DNA from 4 places in the Nakamurella sp. A5-74 genome. Region 4 is predicted to be linked to each of the others. Evidence: riboswitches for the same ligand, from Rfam matches in the RefSeq annotation. Region 4 holds a riboswitch; each other region holds the start of a gene.
What was found. Region 4 has a riboswitch for S-adenosylmethionine ahead of ABLG96_RS00760 (MetQ/NlpA family ABC transporter substrate-binding protein). Riboswitches for the same ligand answer to the same signal wherever they lie in the genome.
Positions count from the first base shown of each region.

Region 1: linked by a shared signal. The riboswitch ahead of metB (cystathionine gamma-synthase) and the one ahead of ABLG96_RS00760 (MetQ/NlpA family ABC transporter substrate-binding protein) in region 4 are both predicted to bind S-adenosylmethionine.
Region 2: linked by a shared signal. The riboswitch ahead of ABLG96_RS08685 (putative leader peptide) and the one ahead of ABLG96_RS00760 (MetQ/NlpA family ABC transporter substrate-binding protein) in region 4 are both predicted to bind S-adenosylmethionine.
Region 3: linked by a shared signal. The riboswitch ahead of ABLG96_RS20205 (PLP-dependent transferase) and the one ahead of ABLG96_RS00760 (MetQ/NlpA family ABC transporter substrate-binding protein) in region 4 are both predicted to bind S-adenosylmethionine.

Region 1 covers NZ_CP159218.1:909,474-913,168, forward strand. The annotation lists gene ABLG96_RS04120 (DNA polymerase III subunit gamma and tau) at 1-1,177, shown strand, start outside; gene metB (cystathionine gamma-synthase) at 1,254-2,528, opposite strand; SAM riboswitch class I at 2,639-2,758, opposite strand; gene ddaH (dimethylargininase) at 2,842-3,615, shown strand.
Region 2 covers NZ_CP159218.1:1,882,248-1,885,942, reverse strand. The annotation lists gene ABLG96_RS08700 (ABC transporter substrate-binding protein) at 1-217, opposite strand, end outside; gene ABLG96_RS08695 (amino acid ABC transporter ATP-binding protein) at 352-1,137, opposite strand; gene ABLG96_RS08690 (amino acid ABC transporter permease) at 1,134-2,108, opposite strand; gene ABLG96_RS08685 (putative leader peptide) at 2,399-2,473, opposite strand; SAM riboswitch class IV at 2,561-2,675, opposite strand; gene ABLG96_RS08680 (MBL fold metallo-hydrolase) at 2,773-3,695, shown strand, end outside.
Region 3 covers NZ_CP159218.1:4,398,559-4,402,253, reverse strand. The annotation lists gene ABLG96_RS20205 (PLP-dependent transferase) at 1-1,343, opposite strand, end outside; SAM riboswitch class IV at 1,380-1,489, opposite strand; gene ABLG96_RS20200 (hypothetical protein) at 1,572-2,096, shown strand; gene ABLG96_RS20195 (TIGR03620 family F420-dependent LLM class oxidoreductase) at 2,131-2,976, shown strand; gene ABLG96_RS20190 (solute carrier family 23 protein) at 3,191-3,695, shown strand, end outside.
Region 4 covers NZ_CP159218.1:152,725-156,419, forward strand. The annotation lists gene ABLG96_RS00750 (peptide chain release factor 3) at 1-1,049, opposite strand, end outside; gene ABLG96_RS00755 (DUF1304 domain-containing protein) at 1,138-1,521, opposite strand; SAM riboswitch class IV at 1,948-2,062, shown strand; gene ABLG96_RS00760 (MetQ/NlpA family ABC transporter substrate-binding protein) at 2,303-3,280, shown strand; gene ABLG96_RS00765 (methionine ABC transporter ATP-binding protein) at 3,539-3,695, shown strand, end outside.

The DNA of each region.
Region 1 (3,695 bases), 760 kb from region 4:
TGCCCGGGCAGCCGTGATCCCGGCGACGTCCGAGTCGCACTCGGCGCCGGGAGACGCGGGAACCTCCGCGTCCGGACCGGCCTCCCCCCGACCCGAGGCCACGCCGGGACCTATGCCCTCTGAACGCGAGCCCTCCCCACCCGCGGACGGTGCGCCGTCCACATCGCAGCGGGCTGGGCAGCCGGGTTCGGCATCCGCTCCCGAACCTGCAGGGCCGCCCGCGAGAGCGGCCTCCTCGCTGGGACTGCCACAGCGACCGACTCTGAGTGCCCAGCAGGGCCGGCCAAAGCCTCCGGCAGCAGGGCCCACGGCAGATCAGCGTCCAACAGCACAGCCTGCCGCAGCACAATCTGCAGAAGACCGACCTCAAGCGGCGCAACTTCCGGCAGCTCAGCCGCCGGCCGCCCGGCAGGCCGCCCCTGCGGTCGACCGTCCGGCCGCGGAACCTTCGGAGACCGGGCAGCCCCCGACGGCGAAGCCGCAGCGCCCGACGCCGGAGCACCCCGGAGACCGATCGGCCGAGGCCGACCGGGACCGGCAGCCCGCGGCAGCGCCCCCCGAGGGCGGGCCACGGCGGGCCGGTGGCGCCGAGATCGGCGTCGTGGATGTCCGGCGGGTCTGGCAGGACGTGTTGAAGGACGTCCAGCGCCGCCGCCGGGCCACCCAGATCCTGCTCGAGTCGGCGACCGTCGCGGGAGTCGAAGGGCGCACCCTGAAGTTGTCGATGCCCACCGCCGGGATGGCCAGGCGGGTGGTCGAGACGGGTAACGCCGAGCCGTTGCGCGCGGCTCTGCACCAGGTGCTGGGAGTCGACTGGGCGATCGACTGCAGCTCGGACCAGCAGGCTGCGAACGGCCAGCGACCCGACTCCCGGCCGTCCAGCGCGGCAGCGCCACGTCCGGCCACTCCGGCCCGGAGCCAGGAACCGCAGCGTGCGGCCCCTCGCTCGAACGGCTCAAGCCGTGCACAGGCGGTCCCCGCCGCCGACGACTGGCCGATGCCCGAGGCGCCTCCGGACCCGGATGATCCGGCGTTCGAGGACGAGATCCCCGACGACTACGGAGATCCCGCCGCCGCTGCATCCCCAGCCTCTGTCCACGACCCGGAGGAAGCTGCGATGACGCTGCTCGCCTCCGAGCTCGGTGGCAAGAAGTGGGATCCCGACCGCTCCCCCTGAACGACGAGACCGGCCCCGTCGGGGGCCGGTCTCGTCCTGCGCGTGTCGGAAACGCGGACGTGCGTTCCGTTGCCCGTCAGCTCACCCGGGCGAGGACCCGTCCCGGGGCCGGCAGCTCCTCGGCGATCTCTGTGGGTCCGGTCGGACAGGTTGCCGCGAGCGCCCGGTCGAGGCCGTCCAGCACATCGGCCACCAGATCCTGGGCCAGCTCGATCCCGACCGACAGTCGCAGCAGACCCGCACCGATGCCTGCCACCGCGCGCGCTTCGGCGCTCATCGACGCATGGGTCATGGTGGCGGGGTGGGCCACGAGACTCTCTGTACCGCCGAGCGACTCGGCCAGTGAGAAGCACCGCAGGCCCTGCAGGAAGGCGCGGACGGCCGTCTCGCCACCGGCCAGATCGATCGAGAACATCGCGCCGAACCCGTCCTGCTGCTTGGCGGCGATCTCGTGGCCCGGGTGCGAGGTGAGGCCGGGGTAGTACACGCAGCCCACCGCGGGGTGCGCCGCGATGGCATTGACGATCGCCGTCGCGTTCTCCTGGTGCGCCCGGATGCGGGTGTGCAGCGTTCGCAGCCCACGCACCGTCAGGTAACTGTCGAAGGGGCTGCCGGACAGGCCCAGCACGTTGCTCCAGTAGGCGATCTGCTCGGCCAGCTCACCGGTCCTCGCGATCACGGCGCCACCCACGACGTCGCTGTGGCCGTTGATGTACTTGGTCGTCGAATGCACGACGAGGTCGACCCCGAACTCGAAGGGCCGCTGCAGGATCGGCGACAGGAAGGTGTTGTCGGCCACGACGAGGGCGCCGACCGCATGCGCAGCCCTGGTCACCAGCTCGATGTCGGTGACCCGCAGCAGCGGGTTCGACGGCGTCTCCAACCAGACCACCGTCGGGCCGGCCTCGAGCGCCGCATTGACCGCGTCCTGGTCGCCGAAATCGACGGTCACCAACTCGAACTGGCCGCGCGAGGAGAGGGTGTCGAACAGTCGCCAGGTTCCGCCGTAGCAGTCGTGCGGGATGACGATCGTGTCGCCGGGACACAGCAGTGCGTTGACACACAAGGTGATGGCGCTCATCCCGGTCGAGGTGATGCTGGCACCGGCGCCACCCTCGAGGGTGCTCAGCGCCTCGGCGAGCACGTCCCGGGTGGGGTTGCCGCTGCGGGTGTAGTCGTACTGGCGCGGCTCGTCGAAACCGGCGAAGGAGAAGTTGCTCGACAGGTAGAGGGGCGGGATGATCGCGCCCTGCGCCGGGTCCGAGTCGATGCCGGTGCGCAAGCCTCGCGTCAGCTGCGAGACGGCTCGAGGAGTGTCGGAACAGGCGGCGGGGGAGTCCTGCTGCGTCATGTCGTGCCTTTCCCAGGAGTCAGGCTTGCCAACCTGCTGAGGGAAGTTTCGGCGAACGCCGGAGAGAGGTTCACGTGAGGGCGGAACGCCACCGAAGGGCCCGTCGTCACGCTCCATCTTCCGGGGCCCGAGAAACAGCTCCGCAGGATTTGGCACCTTTCTCGTGGATTGCTCCACGAGAGGCTGCCCCGGCTTCATCGGGCCTGTCCCTCTGCCGGTCTTGATGGATTGCGCTTCCGACGATAACCCCCGATCCCGATCCTGACAACCCGCCGCCGGAATCGGGTCTCCGGTCGCGTCGTAGGCTGCCCGGATGATCGCTCTGGTGCGCCGTCCTGCCACCTCTCTCGCCGACGGCATGGTGACGTTCATCGAACGCTCCCCGATCGACCTGGAGCTGGCGCTCCGGCAATGGGCCGCCTATGTCGCCGTACTGCAGCAGTCGGGGTGGCAGATCGTCGAGGTCCCGCCGGACGACGCGCTGCCGGACTCGGTGTTCGTCGAGGACACGGTGGTGATGTTCGGTGACGTCGCGGTGCTCACCAACCCGAACCGGCCGCAGCGCCACCCGGAGATCCGTGACACCGCAACGGTTGTCGAATCGCTGGGAATCCCGCTGTTGCGGCTGGAGGATCCGGCGGCGATGGACGGCGGTGACGTGCTCAAGGTCGGACGGACCGTCTACGTGGGGCTCACCGCATCGACGAACCAGGCTGCCGCAGATCAGCTGACCCAGTGGCTCACTCCGCGGGGATGGACGGTGGTGGCGATCCCGTTGACGAAGGCGCTCCATCTCAAGAGCGCGGTGACCGCGCTGCCCGACGGCACGATCATCGGGTACCTGCCGCTGGTGGACGAGGTCGAGCGCTATCCGACCTTCCTCGCCATGCCGGAGGAGGGTGGCTCCCACGTGGTGGTGATCGGTGAGAACGCGATCGTGATGAGCTCCGACGCCCCCGAATCCGCCGCGCTGCTGCGGGATCGGGGGATCGACGTGACCGAGGTGGACATCGGCGAGTTCACCAAGCTCGAGGGGTGCGTGACTTGCCTCAGCGTCCGGATCCGAGAGGCCGTCCCTTCCTTGTGACCTCGCAGTACCAGCCAGAGATCGGGGCCGCGGAACGGGCGCGTCGAGATCCCGACGTGACGTGATCGGTTCTCGCGCAA
Region 2 (3,695 bases), 1.7 Mb from region 4:
ACGGCGCCGCGCCTTCCGCACCCGTCGAGGCTCCGGCAGAGGACGATCCTGCTGCCGAGGTGCCGATCGAGGATACGGGGGCGGACGATCCGGCGGCGGCCGGCTCCGGCTGGGCGGCGGGTTCGACGGCGGTCGAGGTGCCGCAGGCGCCGAGGGTGAACGCGGTCAGCGCGAGGGCGGCGGCGAAACTCTTGCGGTGGCGGGTGAGCCGGAACATGGGGTGTCCTTGGAATGTCGGGGGTCGGGATGTCTGAGTTCCGGAAGTCTGTGGTCGAGAAGTCTGTGGTCGAGAAGTCACTGGTCGAGAAGTCAAGGGATGGAAGGGGATTCGGGAGGTGAGGGGGGAACGCATCACAGCACCTTGGAGATGAAGGCCCGGGTGCGCTCGTGCTGCGGGTTGTCGATCACGGCGGACGGAGTGCCGGACTCGATGATCCGGCCCTCGTCGATGAACACGACGGTGTCGGCCACCTGGCGGGCGAATCCGATCTCGTGGGTGACCACCACGAGGGTCGTACCGCTCCTGGCGAGATCGACGATCACGTCGAGCACCTCGCCGACCAGCTCCGGGTCGAGTGCACTCGTCGGCTCGTCGAAGAGGATCAACTTCGGTTGCAGCGCCAGTGCTCTGGCGATCGCCACCCGCTGCTGCTGACCACCGGACAGGCGGCGCGGATAGTCGTGCGCCTTCTCGCGCACACCGACCCGCTCGAGCAGCTCGAGCGCCAGTGCCTCCACCTCGGAACGTTTGCGCCTTTGGGCGGAGATCGGCGCTTCTACCACGTTCTCCAGGACCGTCAGATGCCCGAAGAGATTGAAGTTCTGGAAGACGAACCCGATCTCCGAACGCTGCTCGAGAATCTCCTTCTCCCGCAGCTCGTACAGCCGGCCACGGCGTGGTTTGTACCCGATGAGCGAACCGTCGACGCTGATCGATCCCGAGTCGAGCTTCTCGAGATGGTTGATCGAACGCAGCAGGGTCGACTTGCCCGACCCCGACGGCCCGAGGATGACCGTCACGGACCCGGCGGGGATGTCCAGGTCGATGCCGCGCAACACTTCCAGATCGCCGAAAGCCTTGTGCACGCTGCGAATCTCGACCATGGGCCTGGTCGACGAGTCGACGGCGGCGGTCATCGGGCATCGCCCGCGGGTGCGACCGGACGGGTACCGGTGCGACTCGGCGGATGGGCGGCTGCTCGCCGTACCCGAGCCCAACCGCGGGTGATCCGCTGCAACGGTGTGGGCGGCAGGGTGCGACTTGCACCCTTGGCATAGTGCCGCTCGACGTAGTACTGCACCACCGACAGGATGGTCGTCAGGATGATGTACCAGACCGTGGCCACCATCAACAGCGGGACGACACGACCGTTGCGGCCGTAGATCACCTGGGCCTGGTAGAACAGCTCGGGGATCGCCATCACCGACACGATGGAGGTGCCCTTGAACAACGAGATCACCTCGTTGGCGGCGTTCGGCAGGATCGAGCGCATCGCCTGCGGCAGTACGATGCGGCGGAACTGCCGTAGACGCGGGATACCCAGTGCTGCAGCGGCTTCCAACTGTCCGGCATCGACAGACACGATCCCGCCGCGGATGATCTCCGCCGCGTACGCGGCCTGGTGCAGCGCCAATCCGAGGACCGCAGCACCGAGCGGGCCGAACAGGTCGTTGGTGTTCACACTGAAGAAGCCCGGCCCGAAGGGCACTCCGAACTGCAGGGTCTGGTACAGGTACGCGATGTTGAACCAGAACAGCAGCTGCACGATCAGTGGGATCGACCGGAACGCCCAGACGTACCCCCACGAGATGACCTGCAGGAAGGGTGATTTCGACAGTCGCATGGCAGCGATCACCACGCCGAGCCCGAATCCGAGGAGCGTGCCGTAGACGGTCAGCTTGATGGTGGTCCACAGCGCGGCCAGGATGGATTCGGCAGCGAAGTACTTGGCGAAGGTCTCCCAGTCCCAGCCGGGATTCGTGGCCAGGCCGTGCACGAACTGGGCGAGCAGCACCAGCACGACGGCCACCCCCACCCACCGCCAGGGATGACGGACCGGCACGACTCGAGGCTCGTCCAGCGACGTGCTCGCTGTCGGGGGGACCACCGCCTTGCTCAAGGACACTGCTGGTGGAGCGGGGGGTGGAGCAGGTGGAGCGGACTCGGCGCCCGGCCGGAGCGCGGGTGGCAGGGTGGGAGAAGTGGTCACGAGGATCCTCGGAAGTGTTGTCTAAAGGACGATCTCCGCTCGATGCGGGTCAATCGTTCTGGCGCGCAGCGCATCTCGATTTGCCTGGAAGGACAGGTCCATCCGACGGTCGGTGCGGCGCTGCGGTGATGGAGATCAGAGGGCGGAGCCTCTACCGGCTGATGGCCCCTGTTCGGTCGGGGGAAACGTCAGCGGGCGGCGAAGGTGCTGCGACACAGTGCGCTGGACAGACGACCGAGATCGACGTGTCGACGCGAGACCATCGGGGTGCGCGGCTGTACCGAGCACACACGTGTCTCGCGGTTCACTCCACTCATTGCTGACCCATCGTCAGAAGCAGCCGGAAAGGCCGCTCGCGCTTGCGGAAACCTTGATCGGGTGCCGCCAGGTCTTCATCCGGAGCACCCCACCGCGGAGGAGGGTTGCCGTCCAGCTAGCCGGAGCTGATCGCTGGAACTCATGACCTGACCGAAGACTAGGACACACGGCCCTGGGGGGCAAGCAGATCGGCACCATCGACACAGTGGCGCACGCCACTTTCCCGCGAAGGCACACTGGATGGATGAGCTCCTCCCCCCGATCCCGGCAGGTCCTGGCTGTCGCCCTCGCCTCCGTCGTGGCGGTCCCCGTCGCCGTCCTGCTCCCCCGTGCCAGGGCCGCCTTCAGAGGGCTGCCGCAGGCGCTCGGCGCATCCACCCGGGCCGTGCTGAGTTCTCTTCCGTCCGACAGCGCCGCCCCGGCTGACGAACGACGCTACGAGTCCGATCACCACAGCGGTCGCAGCTTCCACAACCGGCAGCGCAGCCACACGCTGACCCCTGCCGACGTCCCGCGGCTCCTGCGATCGTTCCGTGGGCGTGGGCCCGTCGGGTCGCCGATCGGTCCGGTCCAGGTCGTCACCCCCGAGATCCGCGACCGCACCCAAGGTCTTGCCGTCACCTGGCTCGGCCACGCGAGTGCGCTGGTGGAGATCGACGGGACCAGGATCCTGTTCGACCCGGTGGTGGAATCACGGGTCTCGCCCTCAGCGCAGATCGGTCCACGGCGACTGCATCGCGCGCCGCTCACCGCGGCCGAGCTCCCAGCCGTCGACGCCGTCGTCATTTCGCACGATCACTACGACCACCTGGAGAGCAGCACGATCCGTGACCTGGCCCAGCGGACCGCGTGCCGGTTCATCGTCCCGCTGGGAATCGGCTCCCACCTCCGCCGGTGGGGCGTTCCCGCCGACCGGATCGACGAGTTGGACTGGGATGCAGCAGTCCGCGTCGGCGGGGTGACGCTCACCTGCACCGAGGCCAGGCATTTCTCGGGCCGCTTCGTGCGCCGCGATGCCACCCTGTGGTCGTCGTGGGCAGTCGCCGGTCCCCGGCACCGGGTGTTCTTCGGAGGCGACACCGGCTACACGCCGTCGTTCGGTCGGACCGGGGCCCTGTTCGGCCCGTTCGACCTGACCATCCTGCCGATCGGCGCGTACCACCCCGC
Region 3 (3,695 bases), 500 kb from region 4:
GTTGGAAAGCTCTGCCACTGAACGATTCCGAGCTCAGTCAGCGCGACGGAGTCGAACGCCTGCTGCAGATCGTCCAACAGATCTCGGGCATCCTCGGTCCCGACGGAGACGCGGATGGTGCCGGCGTGGATGCCGAGTCGGGTGCGCTCGGCGTCGTCGAGCAGCCAGTGCGTGGTGGACGACGGGTGCAGCACCAGCGAGCGGACGTCGCCGATGTGAGTCATGTGCGAGAAAACCTGCAGCGCACCGATGATGGCGGCAGCACCAGCCTCGCCGCCGGCCACGGTGAAGGTGAACACCGACCCCTGGCCGGCCGGCAAGTACTTCCGGGCGAGAGCGTGGAAAGCGTTCGAGGCCAACCCCGGATGGTCCACCGACAGCACCTCGGAGCGGTCGTCGAGCCACTGCGCCACGGCGAGCGCGTTGCGGGAGTGCTGCCGCATCCGCAGCGACAACGTCTCCAGGCCCTGCCGGAGCAGGAACGCGTTGAACGGCGAGACCGTCGCGCCGGTCCTGGCGGAGACGACGTCACGGGCATACGCGGAGAACGCCCGTCGGCCGTGCACCTGCGTGAAGCTCTTGCCGTGCAACGCTGCAGACGGTGAGTTGAGGTGTGGGAACAGTGCAGGAACTGCGGCCCAGTCGAAGCTCTCGCCGCTGACGACCACGCCGGACAATGCCGCGCCCTGACCGGTGAGGAACTTCGAGGCGGAGTGGATCACCACGTCGGCCCCCCACTCGAGCGGGCGCAGCAGATACGGCGTGGCCAGGGTGTTGTCGACGACGAACGGCAGACCGTGGTGGTGTGCGACGCCCGCCACCAGCTCCAGGTCGATCAGATCATTGGTGGGGTTGGGAATGGGCTCCGCGAACAACAGGCGAGTGGTCGGTCTGATCCGACGCGCCCAGTCGTCGGGATCGGACGGATGGTCGACGAACTCGACCTCGATCCCGAATCGGGCGAAGTTCTCTGTGAACAGGTTGGCCGTGCCTTGGTACAGCGCCCTGGAGGACAAGAAGTGATCGCCCGCACCCAGTAGCGCGAGCAGGGCCACGTTCGTCGCCGCAGCACCCGAGGCGAGCAGGATCGCGTCGGTCCCGCCCTCGAGGTCTGCCAGTCGCTGCTCGACGACGCCGACGGTCGGGTTGCCCAGCCGGGAGTAGCTGTAGCCGGTGTCGTCACCGGTGAACCGCTCGTGCGCCTGCTGGTGACTGTCGAACACGTACCCGGCGGTGAGGTGGATCGGCGGGATCCGGGAGCCGTGGCTGCGATCGGGAGAGGCGCCCGCATGGATCTGCCGGGTGTCGAACCCGGACGCGGCGTCGGGGGTGGGTGCAGTCATGTCAACGGTCTTCCTGACGAGCCGCATCGCAGCGGACGGGTGTGCTTGCACGAGGGGCTCGTGCCGGGTCCTCACCTGGGGCACCCCGCCACATCCGTGAGGGTTGCCGTCCGACCAGCCAGGGCTGCGCGTCGGAACTCATGACCTGCGAGGAAGGTATGGCCGACACGCAGCCGCTGTCAACCGGACATCTCGGGCGAGCGAGGAGAGCCGTGCCACCATGGGGGCATGGCTGAACGTGGGGGTCGGGCAGATCACGCCGTCCCGGAGGTGCACAGTGAGCCGGCGGCCGAGCTGAAGGTCGTCGCCGTCGCCGCTCCGCTCTCGAAGGACGCCCGAGAACAGCTCGCGCAGCGGATGGGCCCCTCATTCCTGGTGTTGGACATCCGCGCTGCGCCGCGCTCGGCGGATCTGGTGATCGCACCCGTCGTCAGCCCGCAGACCATCGGCGCCCTCAAGCAGCAGTTCCCCCAGGCCCGGGTGGTCGTCGCCGAGATCACCGATCCGTCCTGGGGAGTCCAGCTGCCCGGCCCGGTGGGGCGGGCCGTCGATGCCGGTGCCGACGGCTATCTGGTGGCCGACAGCCTGCAGGACGTCGCGGCCTATGCGGCGTCGGAGGACCGACCGGTGCTGGCCGCGCCGGCCTTCGGCCAGCTCGACGTGCGGCGCGAGTCGCTCGACGAGATGGTCACCGAACTCCTCGCGCTCCGGCAGGCCGAACTGGGCCCCGGTACGGGCGCGGACACTGCTTGACCTGAAGTCGCCTTGAGCTTCTAACGTCCCGGGTATGACTGCCTCCGGACCCCGTCCTGCCCGCATCGTCGCCCAGCACATCGGGGGTGCGCACGGGGTCACGGTCGACATCGGGACAGACGGTCGGCACGGCGAGCGGGCACAGCAGTTGGCGACCGCCGGCTACGGCGCGCTGTGGATCGCCGGCGGGAGTCTGCACTCCCTCGATCTCGTGCTGGAGCTCCTGCAGGCGACCGAGCGAGCGGTGATCGCGACGGGGATCATTCCGCTGGACGTCTTCGGTCCCGACGAGGTGATCCGGGTGTACCGGCTCGCCGAGCAGCACCATCCCGGTCGATTCCTCGTGGGTCTCGGTGGACCGCAACAGTCGCGGGCGCTGGCGAAGCTCGGCGCGTTCCTGGATTCGCTGGACCGTGCGGGAGTTCCTGCTGATCGCCGCATCCTGGCTGCGCTGGGCCCGGTCAAGCTGCGACTCGCTGCCGAGCGAGCACTCGGAGCTGTGCCGCTGCTCGTCACGGCCGACTGGGTGCGGACCACTCGGGCCGCGCTCGGCGAGGCAGTGGCACTCGTGGTCTCACTGCCGGTTGCACTGACCGGCACCGCTGAGTCGGGGCGGGCTGCACTCCGCCCGATGCTGGATTTCCTGTTGCAGGTCAACGGGTATCGACAGAACCTGCTGCGCTGTGGATTTACCGCGGAGGAGCTCGACGGTCGGTCCGACAGGGTGATCGACGGGATCACCGCCCACGGCGACACGGGTGCGATCGCGCGTCGTGTGCAGGAGTACCTGGACGCTGGTGCGGACCAGGTCGATCTCTCGCCGGTGGGGGAGGCAGCGCACCGCGACTCGCTCGTGCTGGCGCCGGTGCTGCAGGCCTGATCCGTTCGGCTCGCGCCGGAGTGCGACTGCACGCGCGGCCGATGCGTGGACTCCACAACGCCGGACAGCCGAATCTGGCAGATTCCACCCGCCCGTCCGGTTCAGTGCAGCGCTAGCGTTCGCGCAACCCACCGGCGGTCGCCGGTTGCCACAGCACCAGCACCGGCGTGGCCGCTCAGTGGTCCGTGCATCGCCTCGACCAGGAGGATCCGTCATGGCATTCGGTTGGAAAGTGGTTCCCAGTGATGCCCCGCCCGGATCGGTGGTCAAGCCGGACGAACGCCTGAGTTGGCCGAAGACGATCGGCATCGGTGCCCAGCACATCGTGGCGATGTTCGGGGCGACCTTCGTGTTCCCGTTGATCATGGGCCTGAACGCGAACCTGGCCATCATGTTCTCCGGCGTCTGCACGATCATCTTCTTGTTGGTGGTGCAGAACAAGATCCCCAGCTATCTGGGCACCTCAGCCTCCTTCGTCGGTGCCGTGGTCGCGATCCGGGCCGCCGGCGGCGACAACGGAAGCGTCACCGGAGCCATCCTGGTGGCCGGTGTCGTGCTGGCGATCGTCGGCCTGATCGTGCACTTCGTCGGAGCCCGGGTGATCAGAAACCTGCTGCCGCCGGTGGTTTCGGGTGCTGTCGTGCTGCTGATCGGCTTCAACCTGGCGCCGGTGGTGGCCAACACCTATTGGCCCCAGGACATGACGGTCGCCCTGCTGA
Region 4 (3,695 bases):
CCGAACACCTGAGCAGCGTACTTGGTGGAGAACGGACGACCGGTGGTGCCGTGCGAGGCGATCAGGCCGCGCTGGAACACCCCGGAGCAGACCCGGGCGAACGCGACCTGGTCGCGGTGGACCGGGTCCATCCCGGTCTGCACCTTGAACACGAAGGCGGAGAACGGATCTGCCAGCGGTCGTGGGTGCCCGTCCACGTCGTCGCGGGGTCCCGCGGCCGGTGCCACATCGACCAGCAGATCGAGCAGGTGCCGGGTACCGAAGTTGGAGACCGCCGATCCGAACAGCACGGGCGTCGCCGTGCCTCCCAGGTAGCTGTCCAGCTCGAACGCACCGCCGGACTCGGCGAGCAACTCGGACTCGTCGCGCGCGGTCGTCCAGTCGTCCCCGTGCGCGGCCTCCGCTGCGGAGTCGGGCAAGACCTCCGGGTCGGCTTCGTCAGCCCCGCCGACCGATCGTCGGAACGGGACGAAGGTCGAGTCCCGGCAGTCGCGGACGCCGGCGAACTCACCCGCGATGCCGACCGGCCAGGTCACCGGCATCGGCTGCAGACCGATCCGTTCGCTCAGCTGGTCGCACAGCGCCAATGCGTCCAGCCCCGGCCGGTCCCACTTGTTGATGAATGTGATGACGGGCAACCCGCGCTGCCGGCAGACCTCGAACAGCTTGAGCGTCTGCGGCTCCAGGCCCTTGGCAGCGTCCAGCAGCATGACGGCCGAGTCGACGGCACTCAGCACCCGGAAGGTGTCCTCGGAGAAGTCGGCGTGACCGGGGGTGTCGACCAGGTTGATCACGGTGCCGTTGTAGTCGAACTGCAGCGCGGCTGAGGTGATGGAGATGCCGCGCTCCTTCTCCATGTCCATCCAGTCCGACACCACGCCGCGCCGGTCGCCCTTGCCGTGCACGGCGCCGGCGCTGGTGATGGCGCGGGCGTGCAGGGCGAGCGCCTCGGTGAGCGTCGACTTCCCGGCATCGGGGTGACTGATGACGGCGAAGGTGCGCCGACGCGCCGCCTGGAGTTCCGGGTCCGACCCGGCGTGCGTCGTCATGCATTCTCTCCTCGGTGGACGTGACTGCTCAGGAGATCATCCCGCAGGACGCACCGCAGTCCTGCCACACGGCGGCTGCCGCAGCAACTCAGAGGATCGCGACGAGCAGCGCGAGGACCGCCAGCAGGGGAAGCGTCAACTGGGTGATCGCTGCGCGGGCCTTGTCGCGGGAGGACAGCAGCAGCACCAAGCCGGCCGCGACCATCGAGCCGCAGCCTGCGAACACGAGCGCGGCGCCGACCCCACGCTCATCGGCAACGAGGCCGATCACCCCGGCGAGGCTGACGATCGCCAGGAACAAGTTGTAGAAGCCCTGGTTGTAGGCCATCTCCTTCGTGGCGACCGCCTCGTCGTGCGACGTCCCGAACGTCTTGCGGGTCTTCGGCGCGGTCCACAGCAGCGACTCGAGTACCCAGATGTAGACGTGCAGGGCAGCTGCCAGTGCGGCGAGCACGCCGGCGACGAAGTACATGTCGGTTCCCTCCGGTCGGATCCCGCACAGGTGTGGTCCGCCCGAGTATCCGCGCCGAAACGGTGTTGTCTCCCCTTTTCGAGCCGTGGGAGGGGTGATTTCGTAGTTTCGGCGCCGGGGCCACGTCGCAGTCACCAACAGCGGCACCAGCTCCTCGAGCACGTACGGCAGGCCCAACGGCGTGGAGAAGTAGATCGGAGGTTGCCCGTCGGCTCGGGCTGTTGCCGCAAACCACCGTGACTCCCGACGGCGGCTGGTCGGGCGGACCCGGTCGGTGATGTCGGGCAGGTCACGACCGCAGGTAGCTGAACCTCGCAGACTCGGTGTGGTGCAACAGGTTCCTGATCGACAGCCGATCCGACAGGGTGAGCACCGTCACGCTGGAGGGTTTGACACCGATCAACGCCGATCCCTACCGTGGTGGCAGGTCACGAGATCCGACGTGAAGCCCTGGCTGGTCGGACGGCAACCCTCACATCGGTGGCGGGGTGCTCCAGGTGACGACCCGGCCACGACGAACCCGTCGCGGCAAGCACCCTGCCCGCCATGGGCCCGAAGTTCCCGAGGACACGATGCATCCCGGAATGTCGCTCGACCTGCGCACGGTGCTGTTCGCGCACCTGTCACCCTTCGAATGCGGAGCCACCGGCCCCTGACCGGCAACAGTCGGCCCGCTGAGCGCTGATCTGCGCCTCGGCTCCAGCCGTGCCCATCTCCGCAACTCCCCTCGCTGACCCCTGCCGCCGGCACCAGTGTCGCCGGCCACCCGAAAGGCACCATCATGTCCGAAACCCCTGTCCCGCCGTCCGACACCAACGATCGGAACGACGCCGCCGACGTCGCTCTGCCGCAGCGGCCCGGCCGAGCCGGCAACCGCACGGTTTGGTTCGCCGGCGCGCTGGTGATCGTCATCGCGATCGCTGCCACCCTGTTCTTCACCCTCCGCAAGACCGACTCGGCCGCCTCCGGATCGACGGTGGTCCGGATCGGCACCACCGAGGAGAGCGCCGACTACTGGGCTCCGCTCAAGGCAGCGGCCGCCAGGGAGAACATCGACATCCAGCTGGTCAACTTCTCCGACTACACCCAGGCGAATCCGGCACTCGCACAGAAGCAGGTCGACCTGAACCTGTTCCAGCACTTGCTGTATCTGGCGAACTACGACGTAGCGGACTCGCAGACGCTGGTGCCCATCGGGTCCACCGTCGTGGTCCCCCTGTCGCTCTACAGCAAGAAGCACACGTCGTTGGACCAGATCCCGCGGGGCGGCAAGATCGCCATCCCGAACGACGCCACCAACCAGGCCAGGGCGCTGTTGGTGCTGCAGCAGGCCGGTCTGATCTCACTCAAGGGCGGCGGCTCGGTGCTGTCGACCCCGGCGGAGATCGACCCGGCGGAATCCAAGGTCACGGTCACCCCGGTGGACGCGGCGCAGACGGTGGCCTCGTTGCCCTCCGTGGACGGCGCCATCATCAACAACAACTTCGTGCTCGACGCGAAGATCGATCCGACGTCCGCTCTCTACTCCGACGATCCGAGCAAGCCGGCCGCGGAGCCGTACATCAATGCGTTCGTCGCCCGCAGCGAGGACAAGGACAACCCCACCTACCTGCGCATCGTCGAGCTCTACCACCAGAGTGCCGTGATCGACGCAGTGAAGGCGCAGTCCAAGAACACCGCGATCATCGTCCAGCGCCCGGCATCGGAGTTGCAGGGAATCCTGACGCAGCTCGAGGGCACCGTGAAGGAAGCCGGCTGATCGATGGATTTCGGAGGTCTCGACCCGTTCCTCGCTCGACCACCGGCCTTTCCGGTGATCGAGCAAGCGGTGAACGAGCGCGACGAGATCCCATCTTTCATCGACGGGTTTCGACTTGTTCCTCGCTCGACCGCCGAGAACTTCCGGTGATCGAGCAAGCGAGGAACGAGCGCGTCGAGATCCCGTCGTGTCACAGCCGGTCTCATCCCAGCCGTCGCTCGATCCGCGTTACCGAATCAACACCATGAGACGAGGAACATGAACGCACACATCACCTTTCGCGGGGTCAGCAAGGTCTTCGCCACCCGCGGCGGCGCTGATGTCGTGGCGGTGCGGGACGTCGACCTCGTCATCGACCGCGGCGAGATCCACGCCGTCATCGGCTATTCCGGCGCCGGCAAGAGCACCCTGGTGC